Linked DNA regions of Sphaerotilus microaerophilus. The protein of the gene in region 2 interacts with the protein of the main gene of each other region in a pairwise test. Links are inferred from orthologs where the notes say so. Each region holds a gene or a part of one and is shown on either strand. Other genes may lie near its edges. The genes, in order: NGK70_RS10345 and glnL.

The links.
Region 1: the proteins of glnL (region 2) and NGK70_RS10345 interact in binary tests that used the Escherichia coli proteins (3 or more experiments, as listed by UniProt). The link is inferred for Sphaerotilus microaerophilus from one-to-one orthologs.

What each region holds. Positions count from the first base shown.
Region 1 is NZ_AP025730.1:2,380,752-2,387,409, forward strand. The notes cover bases 1,586-4,320. They hold NGK70_RS10345 (P-II family nitrogen regulator), read left to right. Parts: upstream 1,586-2,651; coding sequence 2,652-2,990; downstream 2,991-4,320. Other genes in these bases: ettA (energy-dependent translational throttle protein EttA), read left to right, coding at 1,586-2,568; NGK70_RS10350 (LOG family protein), read right to left, coding at 3,145-3,729; NGK70_RS10355 (diacylglycerol kinase), read right to left, coding at 3,733-4,116; NGK70_RS10360 (RDD family protein), read right to left, coding at 4,169-4,320. In the rest of the region: NGK70_RS10335 (TolC family protein), read right to left, coding at 1-467; more of ettA, read left to right, coding at 904-1,585; more of NGK70_RS10360, read right to left, coding at 4,321-4,666; NGK70_RS10365 (DUF3106 domain-containing protein), read right to left, coding at 4,711-5,454; NGK70_RS10370 (DUF3619 family protein), read right to left, coding at 5,451-5,966; NGK70_RS10375 (RNA polymerase sigma factor), read right to left, coding at 5,963-6,529. UniProt on the Escherichia coli protein: P-II indirectly controls the transcription of the glutamine synthetase gene (glnA). P-II prevents NR-II-catalyzed conversion of NR-I to NR-I-phosphate, the transcriptional activator of GlnA. When P-II is uridylylated to P-II-UMP, these events are reversed.
Region 2 is NZ_AP025730.1:5,802,781-5,806,893, forward strand. The notes cover bases 1,317-4,113. They hold glnL (nitrogen regulation protein NR(II)), read right to left. Parts: upstream 3,331-4,113; coding sequence 2,302-3,330; downstream 1,317-2,301. Other genes in these bases: ntrC (nitrogen regulation protein NR(I)), read right to left, coding at 1,317-2,242; NGK70_RS25185 (hypothetical protein), read right to left, coding at 3,402-3,914; glnA (type I glutamate--ammonia ligase), read right to left, coding at 4,066-4,113. Also shown: NGK70_RS25170 (Crp/Fnr family transcriptional regulator), read right to left, coding at 1-526; more of ntrC, read right to left, coding at 722-1,316.

The DNA.
Region 1 (6,658 bases), 3.4 Mb from region 2 along the record:
TGGTTGTAGTAGGCCAGGCCGAAGTCGAGCAGGCTCCAGCTCATGTCCAGCGACACGAGGGTGTGCTCGCGTGACTGGGAGATCGAGGGGTTGGCCAGCGAGGGGGCACCGGTGACCGAGTCGGTGCTGCGGGAGACGCGGTCGCGGTCACGCGCGTTGTAGCCGGCGGCCGCAACCAGCTTGGGCAGGGCGTCGTAGCCGGCGGCATCCCACTGCTGCAGGGCCAGCGCCTCTTCCATCTGGCGGGCCCGGCGGTCCAGGTTGAACTTCAGGGCGCGGGCGATGGCCTCGTCCAGGCTGAGCTCGGTGCCCAGTGGCGGGACGTCCTGCTGCACGCGGGTCCGGTCGCTGTGCACCCGCTGCTGGTGTTCTTCCTTGCTGATGTCCTTCAGCGGCAGTTGCGAGCAACCTGCGGCAATCGCTGCGGCGGCCAGGGCGAGGAGGGTGCGGGTGGTACGGTGCGCCATGTGTGTTCTCCAACGGCATTCGATTGCCGGAGCCTCCGTGGTCCGCCGGGCCGCCTGCGGCGGCCGCCCTGCGCAGGGGCTCACCTGCGTGGTGCGGTCTTGAAACGAAAAAATGAAACCTGTGCATGCGCCCCTGCACCGTGTCGGCAGTGGGGCTCTGTCTGTGGTGATGCTATGGAGTGCCGGTTTGGCCGATCCTTCGATCAAGGGGGTGGATGCGGCGCACACTTGACACGGCACCGAACTGTGCGGCGCAGATATCGGCGGCTTCGGGGTGTCCTGAAGGGCAGGGGATTCACCTAGCGGCGACAATAGGTGCCTGGGTGCGCGGGTTTCCAGTCCTCCGCGCCTGTCTGCTTCCGCTTATTGCTGCTGCCTGGCGACCGAGTCGGTTCGGTTGGCTGGGCGCGCGTTCTCACCCGGTACCATCTGCTCCATGGCTCAATACGTCTTCACCATGAACCGCGTCGGCAAGATCGTGCCGCCGAAGCGGCAGATCCTGAAGGACATCTCGCTGTCCTTCTTCCCCGGCGCCAAGATCGGCGTGCTCGGCCTGAACGGCTCGGGCAAGTCCACGCTGCTCAAGATCATGGCTGGCCTGGACAAGGACATCGAGGGCGAGGCCTACCCGATGCCGGGCCTGAAAATCGGTTACCTCCCGCAGGAGCCGCAGCTCCAGCCCGAGCAGACTGTGCGTGAGGCGGTGGAGCAGGGCATCGGCGGCGTGCTGGCCGCCAAGAAACGGCTGGATGAGGTCTATGCCGCCTACGCCGAAGAAGATGCCGACTTCGACGCACTGGCCGCCGAGCAGGCCGAGCTGGAGGCGATCATCGCCGCGGCGGGTTCCGAGAACACCGACCTGCAGCTGGAGCTGGCCGCCGATGCGCTGCGCCTGCCGCCCTGGGATGCGGTGATCGGGGTGCTCTCCGGCGGTGAAAAGCGCCGTGTCGCGCTGTGCCGCCTGCTGCTGAGCAAGCCGGACATGCTGCTGCTCGATGAGCCGACCAACCACTTGGACGCCGAGTCGGTGGAGTGGTTGGAGCAGTTCCTGCAGCGCTTTGGTGGCACCGTGGTGGCGATCACCCACGATCGCTACTTCCTGGACAACGCCGCCGAGTGGATCCTGGAACTCGACCGCGGCTTCGGCCATCCCTACAAGGGCAACTACTCCGACTGGCTGGACCAGAAGGAGCGCCGCCTGGAGGTCGAGCAGAAGAAGGAAGATGCGCGCATCAAGGCGATGAAGGAGGAGCTCAAGTGGGTGCGCTCCAACGCCAAGGGCCGCCAGGCCAAGAGCAAGGCGCGCCTGGCCCGCTTCGAAGAGTTGAGCGACGTCGACTACCAGCGCCGCAACGAGACCAACGAGATCTTCATCCCGGTGGCCGAGCGCCTGGGCAACGAGGTGATCGAGTTCAAGGGCGTCTCCAAGAGCTTCGGCGACCGCGTGCTGATCGACAACCTGAGCTTCAAGGTGCCCCCGGGTGCGATCGTCGGCATCATTGGGCCGAACGGCGCGGGCAAGTCCACGCTGTTCCGCATGATCCAGGGCGCCGAGCAGCCCGATGCGGGCGAGGTGGTGATCGGCAAGACGGCCAAGCCGACCTTCGTCGACCAGAGCCGCGACTCGCTGGCGGGTGACAAGACGGTGTGGGAAGACGTCTCGGGCGGGCTGGACAACATCGTCGTAGGCCCCTTCGTGATGCCCTCGCGCGCCTACCTGGGCCGCTTCAACTTCAAGGGCAACGACCAGCAGAAGCTGGTGGGCAACCTCTCCGGGGGTGAGCGCGGCCGCCTGCACCTGGCCAAGACGCTGGCCCTGGGCGGCAACGTGCTGATGCTTGACGAGCCGTCCAACGATCTGGACGTCGAAACCCTGCGCGCGCTGGAAGAGGCGCTGCTGGAGTTCGCCGGCTCGGCGATGGTCATCAGCCACGACCGCTGGTTCCTGGACCGCATCTGCACGCACATCCTGGCCTGCGAGGGTGACTCGCAATGGTTCTTCTACAACGGCAACTTCCACGAGTACGAGGAAGACAAGAAGAAACGCCTGGGCGAGGAAGGTGCGCGCCCGAAGCGCGTGCGCTACAAAGCCTTGAAGTGATCCGCCCCCGTTGCGGCTGCGCCGCGGCCCGGATCGCCGAATTCGGTTAAATTGAGCTGAAAACCGCCTGGAGCATCACCACCATGAAACAAATCACCGCCGTCATCAAACCGTTCAAGCTTGAGGAAGTGCGTGAAGCGCTGGCAGACGTGGGCGTTACCGGCCTGACGGTGACCGAAGTGAAGGGCTTCGGCCGCCAGAAGGGCCACACCGAGCTGTACCGGGGTGCGGAGTACGTGGTGGACTTCCTGCCCAAGGTCAAGCTCGAAGTCGTGGTGAAGACCGAGGACGTGGACCGCTGCGTCGAGGCCATCGTCAAGGCGGCCAAGACCGGCAAGATCGGCGACGGCAAGATCTTCGTGACGCCGGTGGAGCAGGTCATCCGCATCCGTACCGGCGAAACCAACGATCAAGCAGTCTGATGGTCTGATCCGGAGGGCAATCCGCGCCGCAGCCCCCTTGAGGGTGCACGCGGCGTAGCGTCCTGAGTCAAGGGCCGGCGGCAACGCTGGCCCTTGTCACGTCCCGGCGTGGGTCGCCCCGCATTGCCTGGGGGCTCGGCTGGGGCGGCGTCCATCAGATGCGGCTGAAGTCCCCCGGGGCTGGCGACTGCAGATCCCCCAGGGCCTTGAACAGCGCGTCGACGCTGCGATGCACCTGCAGGCCGCGGGCCTGTTCGGTACTCACGAAGCCCTGCGCCTCGGTGTGCTTCATGAAGGTGAGCAGCGGCTCGTAGTAGCCCTCCACATCGAGCAGCGCCACTGGCTTGCGGTGGTAGCCGAGGTGCTGCCAGGACCAGACCTCATACAGCTCCTCGAAAGTGCCGATGCCACCCGGCAGCGCCACGAAGGCATCGGCCGCCTCGGCCATGGCCTGCTTGCGCTGGTGCATCGTCTCGACCACCTGGAGTTCGGTCAGACCGGTGTGGCTCACCTCGCGGCGTACCAGCGAGTCCGGGATGACGCCGAGCACCGGGGCGCCCGCGGCCAGGGCGGCATCCGCCACCTCCCCCATCAGGCCAACGCAGCCACCGCCGTAGACGAGGCTCCAGCCCACTTCGCCGATGCGCCGGCCCAGCTCGCGCGCGGCCTGCGTATACGCGGGGTGCTGGCCGTGGCGTGAACCACAGTAGACGCACAGGGCGGGTCGTTGGGCGAACATGAATCAGGCTCCTTGCAGCCGGTTCCAGAGCAGGGGCAGCCAGACCAGGGCACAGAGTGCCAGGGCCAGCGCGACCGCCGCACTACCGTAGTCCTTGGCGCGCTTGGCCAGTTCGTGCAGGTCGAAGGAGATGCGGTCGACCGTGGCTTCAATGGCCGAGTTGAGCAGCTCGACGATCATCAGCAGCAGCACGCTGCCGACCAGCAGGATGATCTCGATCGGGCTGCGCCCGACCCAGAAGGCCAGCGGCAGCAGGATTGCAGCGAGCCAGACCTCCTGGCGGAAGGCGCTCTCGGTGCGGTAGGCGGTTCGCAGTCCCTGGGCGGAATAGCCGGCGGCGTGCAGGATGCGATCCAGGCCGGTTCGGCCTTTGTGGGGATTGGTCATCACCGGCAAGATTGTGCCAGCCACAGGCGTCGCGGCCTTCACCGCTTGGCCTTCAGCGCTTCGATGCCGGCTTCGAGACGATCAGGCGGGTGCCGCAGAGCAGGTCATGCGGTGTCTGGCGCCCGGGCAGGACATGCGAGAGGGTGGCATAGGCCAGCCCCCAGGCCAGAGCCGCGAGGCTCAGGGCGGTGCCGGAATGCCACCCCGCCAGTGCGCCCAAGCCCAGCCCAGGCAGGAACCAGAGCCAGCTGCTCAAGTAGCGTGCCACGGCGCGGCGCTGTGTCACCGGGGCGCCGTGTGCGTCGACCAAGCGAAGATGCCAGGTCTTCATCGCCACGGTCTGCCCGCCGCGCGACCAGAACCACACGAAGTAAAGACCCAGGATCACGAAGAGGACGGCCTGCAGGCCGGCCCGACCATCGAGTGCATGCCGCTGCTGGGTGAGGCTGGAGTACAGGAAGCCGGCCACCGAGATCACGCCGAAGAGAACCACGCCCTCGTACAGCATGGCGGCCAAGCGGCGCCAGAAGCCAGGAGCAACCGTGCTCACCTGTGCGTGGTCCTCTGCGCCACTGTCGGCGCTGGCTGTCGAACTCACTGCGGCGCAACGATCTGTTCCGCGGCGGCTCCCTGTGGGCCTCGCTGGGGTAGCAGCGTCGCGCTGTTCACGAAGTCGCCTGTGGCGGCGATCTTCGGCATTCCGGCCTGCTGATGCCTTGGTGGAGCGGGGCGTTGAGTCAGGGGCCGTGTGCTGGCCCCCACGCTCGCCTGCACCGTGCCCGGGCCGATCGAGCGGGGCAGCGCCTCGCGCGGCTTGGCGGCGGCGATCACATTGGATTTGGCCTGGGTGCGATCAAACCCCGTGGCAGACGGGGCAGCAGCGACCGGTGCCACCGCACTGGCCACCGCGCGCTGACTGGCCTTGTCGGCGAGCGCCTTGCGTTGGGCTTCCGGTAGGGCTTGGTAGGCGTCCCACAGCGCCTGGCGCTCGGACATGGGCACCTGGCGCGTGGTCTCGAAGTGCAGTCGGGCGGTATTGCGCTGGGCTGGCGTCATGCTGACCCACTCCGCCATGCGTGCCTGCATGCGGATCTGCTGATCCCTGGGCAGGTTCGGCAGACGCGCAGCGACCTCGCGCCACTTTTGCTTGCGCGTCGCGTCGATCGACTGCCACTGCGATTGCAGCGGGTGCAGGGCCAACCGCTCGGCGGGCGTCAGTTCAGCCCATGCTGGCCCTCCCGCGGCGGCATGAACCCAGCCGGCGGCCGACAAGGCCAAGCCCAGGCAGATCCCTTGCAGGATCGGACGCAGTCGGAAGGTCCGGCGCGCAAGGTTCACTGGGCAGCCCCACTGCCGTCGGCCACCGGAGTCGAGGTCACGAACTCGGTGAACCCGGGGTCCACGTAAGCGGCGGGCGGCAGGTCGTCGCCCAGCAGCGCCGTGTCGATCTCGGCCGCAGCCTGGATCTGCTCGTGGGTGTGCCATTGGTCGATGCCGACGAGCCCGGCGGCCAGCACCAGCAGCAAGGCGATGATGCCGGCACGCATCCACCAAGCCTCGTCGCGGTCGTCGCCACTGCTCATCAGGGCGATCGTGCCGTTGTGGGGGTCGATGTGGGCGATCTGAACTTCGCTGGCCGTGCGCGACGCTGGCACAGCCACCTTCTGGCGGGCGGCCTGCTGCGCGCGTGCGACGGCCTGGAGGCGTGCCACCCGCAGGCGCTCACTGACGTCGTGGGGAACCACCTCGGCTCCGGTCTGCAGGTGGGCGGCCACTCGCAGGCCGAACCGCGCCTCCAGGGCCTGCGCTTCGGCGGGCGGCCAGGGGCGGTTGGGCGATACGGTGTTCACAGCGAGATTCCCTTGAGTGTCAGAGCCTGGGCCAGTGCATGGACGGCACGGGAGCAGTGGGTCTTGACACTGCCCTCCGAGCATCCCATGGCGGCGGCCGTTTCGGCCACATCCATTTCCTCCCAGTAACGCATCAGGAAGGCTTCCCGTTGACGCGTTGGCAGTTTGGCCACTTCGTCCTCGATCGATTTCAGGGTTTGCAGGCGCTGCACGGTGTCGGCAGAACTCTCGGTGCCAAGGGATCCGCTCTGGTCCTCCAGCATCTCCAGCAGGTCGAAGTCCGGATCCCCATCTGGAGACTCGAACTCCGAGAAAAGGTTCATCACGCCCCGTCGAACCTTCTGGTGGCGGAACCAGTCCATTGTGGCGTTGGACAAGATGCGCTGGAACAGCATGGGCCACTCCGCCGCAGGCCGATCGGCATAGCGTTCAGCAAGGCGAATCATGGCGTCCTGCACGATGTCCAGTGCGGCATCGTCATCACGCACCGCGTACACCGTGCGCTTGAAGGCGCGTTTCTCGACGCCTTGCAGAAAATTGGAGAGCTCTTTGTCGGCGGCCAAGGTGGGGTAGGGAGCGTCGACGCTGCGGCGCAAGAAGGGTCGCGAAGGCAGGCTTGATTATGTCATCGGGGTTGTCTGCACCGGCGGGGCGCTGCTGCAGTGCAGTAAGGGCGCTGCAACAGTGCGATA
Region 2 (4,113 bases):
GGGCCGGCGCGTCGTTGTGCAGCAGGTTGCGCGAGGCGATGGTCAGTTCATGCACCCGCTGGGCCAGGTTGGCACACAGGCGCAGCGCCAGCGCGGGGTGGGTGGCGAGGTGGGGTCGCAGCCGCTCCATCGGCAGCTCGGCAATCACCACGTCGGACAGGGCCTGGGCCTCCATCGCGTAGGGCTGGTCCAGCCAGGCAGCGGTCACGTCCAGCCAGGCCGGCCCGGTGACGCTGCGCTCGGTGCGCAGGCCGCCATCGGCCGCGCGCGAGCCCAGCACCACGTCGCCCGACATCAGCAGCACCAGCGAGCGTGCCGGCACATGGCAGTCGAGCACAGCGTCGCCAGCAGCGATGCTGTGCCGTTCGGCCAGCCGCACCAGCAGGGAGAACTCGGAGGCGCTCAGCGCAGGCCCGCCCAGCACCTGCTGCCACGGCGCCGGATCGGCAGGGGATGGCGGTGCCGCCGCCAGACGACGGCGCGGGCGGGGCGGTGTGCAGGCACGGGAAGCGGTGCCTGCAGCCATGACATCCAAGGTCTCCACGGCAGCGCAGGAAAGTAGGGCAGGTCAGCAAAAGTGCTGCTGCACTGTCTCCCAAGTCGCCGGCCCGACGGTTGAGGCATGTCAAGGCTCGCCCCGCCGATGGGCGCTGTTGCACGCAGGATCTGCGCCAACTCACACCGGGGCCCAGACATACCCCGGCCTCCATCGCCCTGGCGCTCAATCCAGCCCGAGTTCCTGGATCTTGCGCGTGATGGTGTTGCGGCCGATGCCCAGCTTGTGGGCTGCCTCGATGCGACGGCCCTTGGTGAGCGCCAGCGCCGTGAGGATCAGCCGGGCCTCGAACTGGCGCGTCAGGTGCTCCCACACATCCGGCTGGTTCTGCTCCAGCAGGCTGCGCGCCTCACGCTCCAGGTCCGGCAGCCAGGTGCCGCCAGCCAGGGCCTGCAGGTCTGCGGGCGCGGCATCCGCATGGCCATTGGCATTGGCATGGACACGGCCGTCGACAACACCCCCGGCCGGTGCGGCAGGTGCAGGCACCCCGGGCGCCGCGGCCGGTGGGGGCAGGGGCGTGCCGGAGCCCAGGACGTCCGGCGGCAGGTCCTTGCGGTCGATCACCTGGGCTGGCGCCATCACCGTCAGCCAGTGGCAGAGGTTCTCCAGCTGGCGCACGTTGCCGGGGAAGTCGAACTGCACGATCTGCTGCAGGGCGGCCTCGGAGATGCGCTTGGGCTCGCCGCCCAGCTCCTTGGCGCTGCGCTGCAGGAAGTGGCGCGCCAGTCCCGGGATGTCCTCGCGCCGCTCGCGCAGCGGCGGCAGGCGCAGGCGGATCACGTTCAGGCGGTGGAAGAGGTCCTCGCGGAACACCCCGTCGCGCACCCGATCCTCCAGGTTCTGGTGCGTCGCGGCGATCACGCGCACGTTGGCCTTCAGCGGCTGGTGGCCGCCCACGCGATAGAACTGCCCGTCGCTGAGCACGCGCAGCAGGCGCGTCTGCAGGTCGAAGGGCATGTCGCCAATCTCGTCGAGGAAGAGCGTGCCGCCCTCGGCCTGCTCGAAGCGCCCGCGCCGCGTGGCCTGCGCGCCGGTGAAGGCGCCGCGCTCGTGGCCGAACAGTTCGCTCTCCAGCAGGTCCTTCGGGATCGCCGCGGTGTTGATGGCGACGAAGGGCCCCTTGTTGCCCAGGTCGCCGCGCGGGCTGTGGCGGTGCAGCGCACGCGCCACCAGCTCCTTGCCGGAGCCGGACTCGCCGGTGATCAGCACCGTGACGTTGCTCTGGCTGAGCCGGCCGATGGCACGGAACACGTCCTGCATGGCCGGCGCCTGGCCCAGCATCTCCGGCACCTCGGTGGCCTGCTCGTCCACGCTCTCCTCTCGCAGGCTCTCCTCGACCGCGCGGCGGATCAACTCCACCGCCTTGGGCAGGTCGAAGGGCTTGGGCAGGTACTCGAAGGCACCGCCCTGGAAGGCCGACACGGCGCTGTCGAGGTCAGAGTAGGCGGTCATGATGATGACCGGCAATCCTGGGTGACGCTCCTTGACCTTGCTCAGCAGGTCGATGCCGGAGCCCCCCGGCATGCGGATGTCGCTCACCAGCACCTGCGGCACGTCATCGTCGAGCGCCGCCAGCACGTCACGCGGGTTGGTGAAGCTGCGCACCGGCAGGCCTTCGCGGCCAAGCGCCTTTTCGAGCACGAATCGGATGGATTGGTCGTCGTCGACGACCCAGATGGGTTTCATGCTTCGCCCGTGGTGTGCAGAAGGGATCGCTGCACGGCGCCAGGCCTGGAGCAGCTCGGCTACGGCAGCGGGATCTGTATCTTGAACAGCGTGCGCCCGGGTTCGCTCTCGCACTCGATCAGGCCCTGATGCTGCTGGATGAAGTCCTGCGCCAGCGTCAGCCCAAGGCCCGAGCCCCCCTCCCGCCCGGACACCAGGGGGAAGAAGATGCGATCACGGATCTCGGGCGGCACGCCGGGTCCGTTGTCCTCGATATGCAATTCCAGTGCCAGCCGGTAGCGCTGCCGGCCGATGGTGACCTGCCGTGCCGCCCGGGTGCGCAGCACGATGCGCGCATCGCCTGCCTGGCGCCGCTCGGCCAGCGCCAGCGCCGCGTTGTGGGTGATGTTGAGCACCGCCTGGATGAGCTGCTCACGGTCGCCACGGAACTCGGGCAACGAGGCGTCGTAGTCGCGCACGATCGTCAGGCCCCTGGAGAACTCGGCCAGCACCAGCGAGCGCACCCGCTCCAGCACCTCGTGGATGTTGACGTCGGCCACCATGTGCGGGCGCCGGTGCGGCGCCAGCAGCCGGTCCACCAGTGCCTGCAGGCGATCCGCCTCGTGGATGATGACCTGCGTGTACTCGGTGAGCGTGGCGTCGGCCAAGTCCATTTCCAGCAGCTGGGCCGCGCCGCGGATGCCCCCCAGCGGGTTCTTGATCTCGTGCGCCAGGTTGCGGATCAGCTCCTTGGTCACACGCACCTGGTCGAGCGTGCGGGTCTCGCGGTCCTGGCGGGCCTGCTGCTCGATCTCGACCAGCTCCAGCAGGATGGTCTCGCCGTGGTCGACCTGCGTGACGATGACGTGCACCGGCAGCGGCTCGGCATGTGGCGCGGTGGGCCGGCGCAGCAGGGCCTCCAGCCGCACGGTGCTGTACTGGTTGGCCACCACGGCCTGGTAGTTGGTCACCAGCGCGGAGGCATCGACGAACCAGTCGAACAGCCGGCCGCGCCGCAGCAGGGCGCGGCGGGGCAGGCCCAGCGCCGCCTCGAAGGCGGCATTCACGAACAGGCAGCAGCCATCCGCGGCACGCAGCACGGCCACCATCGTCGCCAGGTGATCGAAGGCCTCGTAGCGCCCGCTCTCGCCACGACCCGCACTGGCCGGCCGCAAGCCGCTCATGGGGCAGGCAGCTTGGCCAGCTCGCGCCGGATCGCCGCCACATCGGCCTCCTTGCGCGCCACGGCGGCCTTGAGCTCGGCCACACGCTCCTGGTAGCGCGCGAAGTTGCGCTCGTCGCCCCGGCGCTCCGCCTCGCCCTGGACGAGGTCCTTGTGCAGCTGCGCCAGGCGCTCTTCTTCTTTGCGCAGCTCGGCTTCCAGGATGCGGCGCGCGTCGCTGTCGCGGGCGCGCTGCTCGGCCGGATCGATGCGGTTCTCGGGCCGCCCGGGCGCTGCCGATGCCACGCCACCGGCAGCCGTCGGCGCACGCCGCGGTGGCGACTGCACCACCGTCACCGGCGCGCCGGAGAGGGTCTTGCAGCCACGCTCCATGGCCTCCTTGGGACTGATCTGGTCGGTGTAGAGGTTGCCGGGGCAGCGGTAGACCTCGCGGCCCTGGGCCACCGCCTGCCCCGCAGCAGACAGCAACATCAGGCCCGCCAGCAGCGGCGTCGCATTTCGAATGAGCATGAACCAGTATCGCGCAAAGGCCCCGAACGGTAGACAAGCCGGACCGCCAAGCCTGGCAAGCGGCCCGGCACCATGCAAAAGACGGCCCGCAGGCCGTCCTTTTTTCTGGATGGTGCGAGGGTGGCAGGCCCAGGCCCGCCACCGGCACACCTCACAGTGCGTAGTACATGTCGAACTCGATCGGGTGGGTCGTCATGCG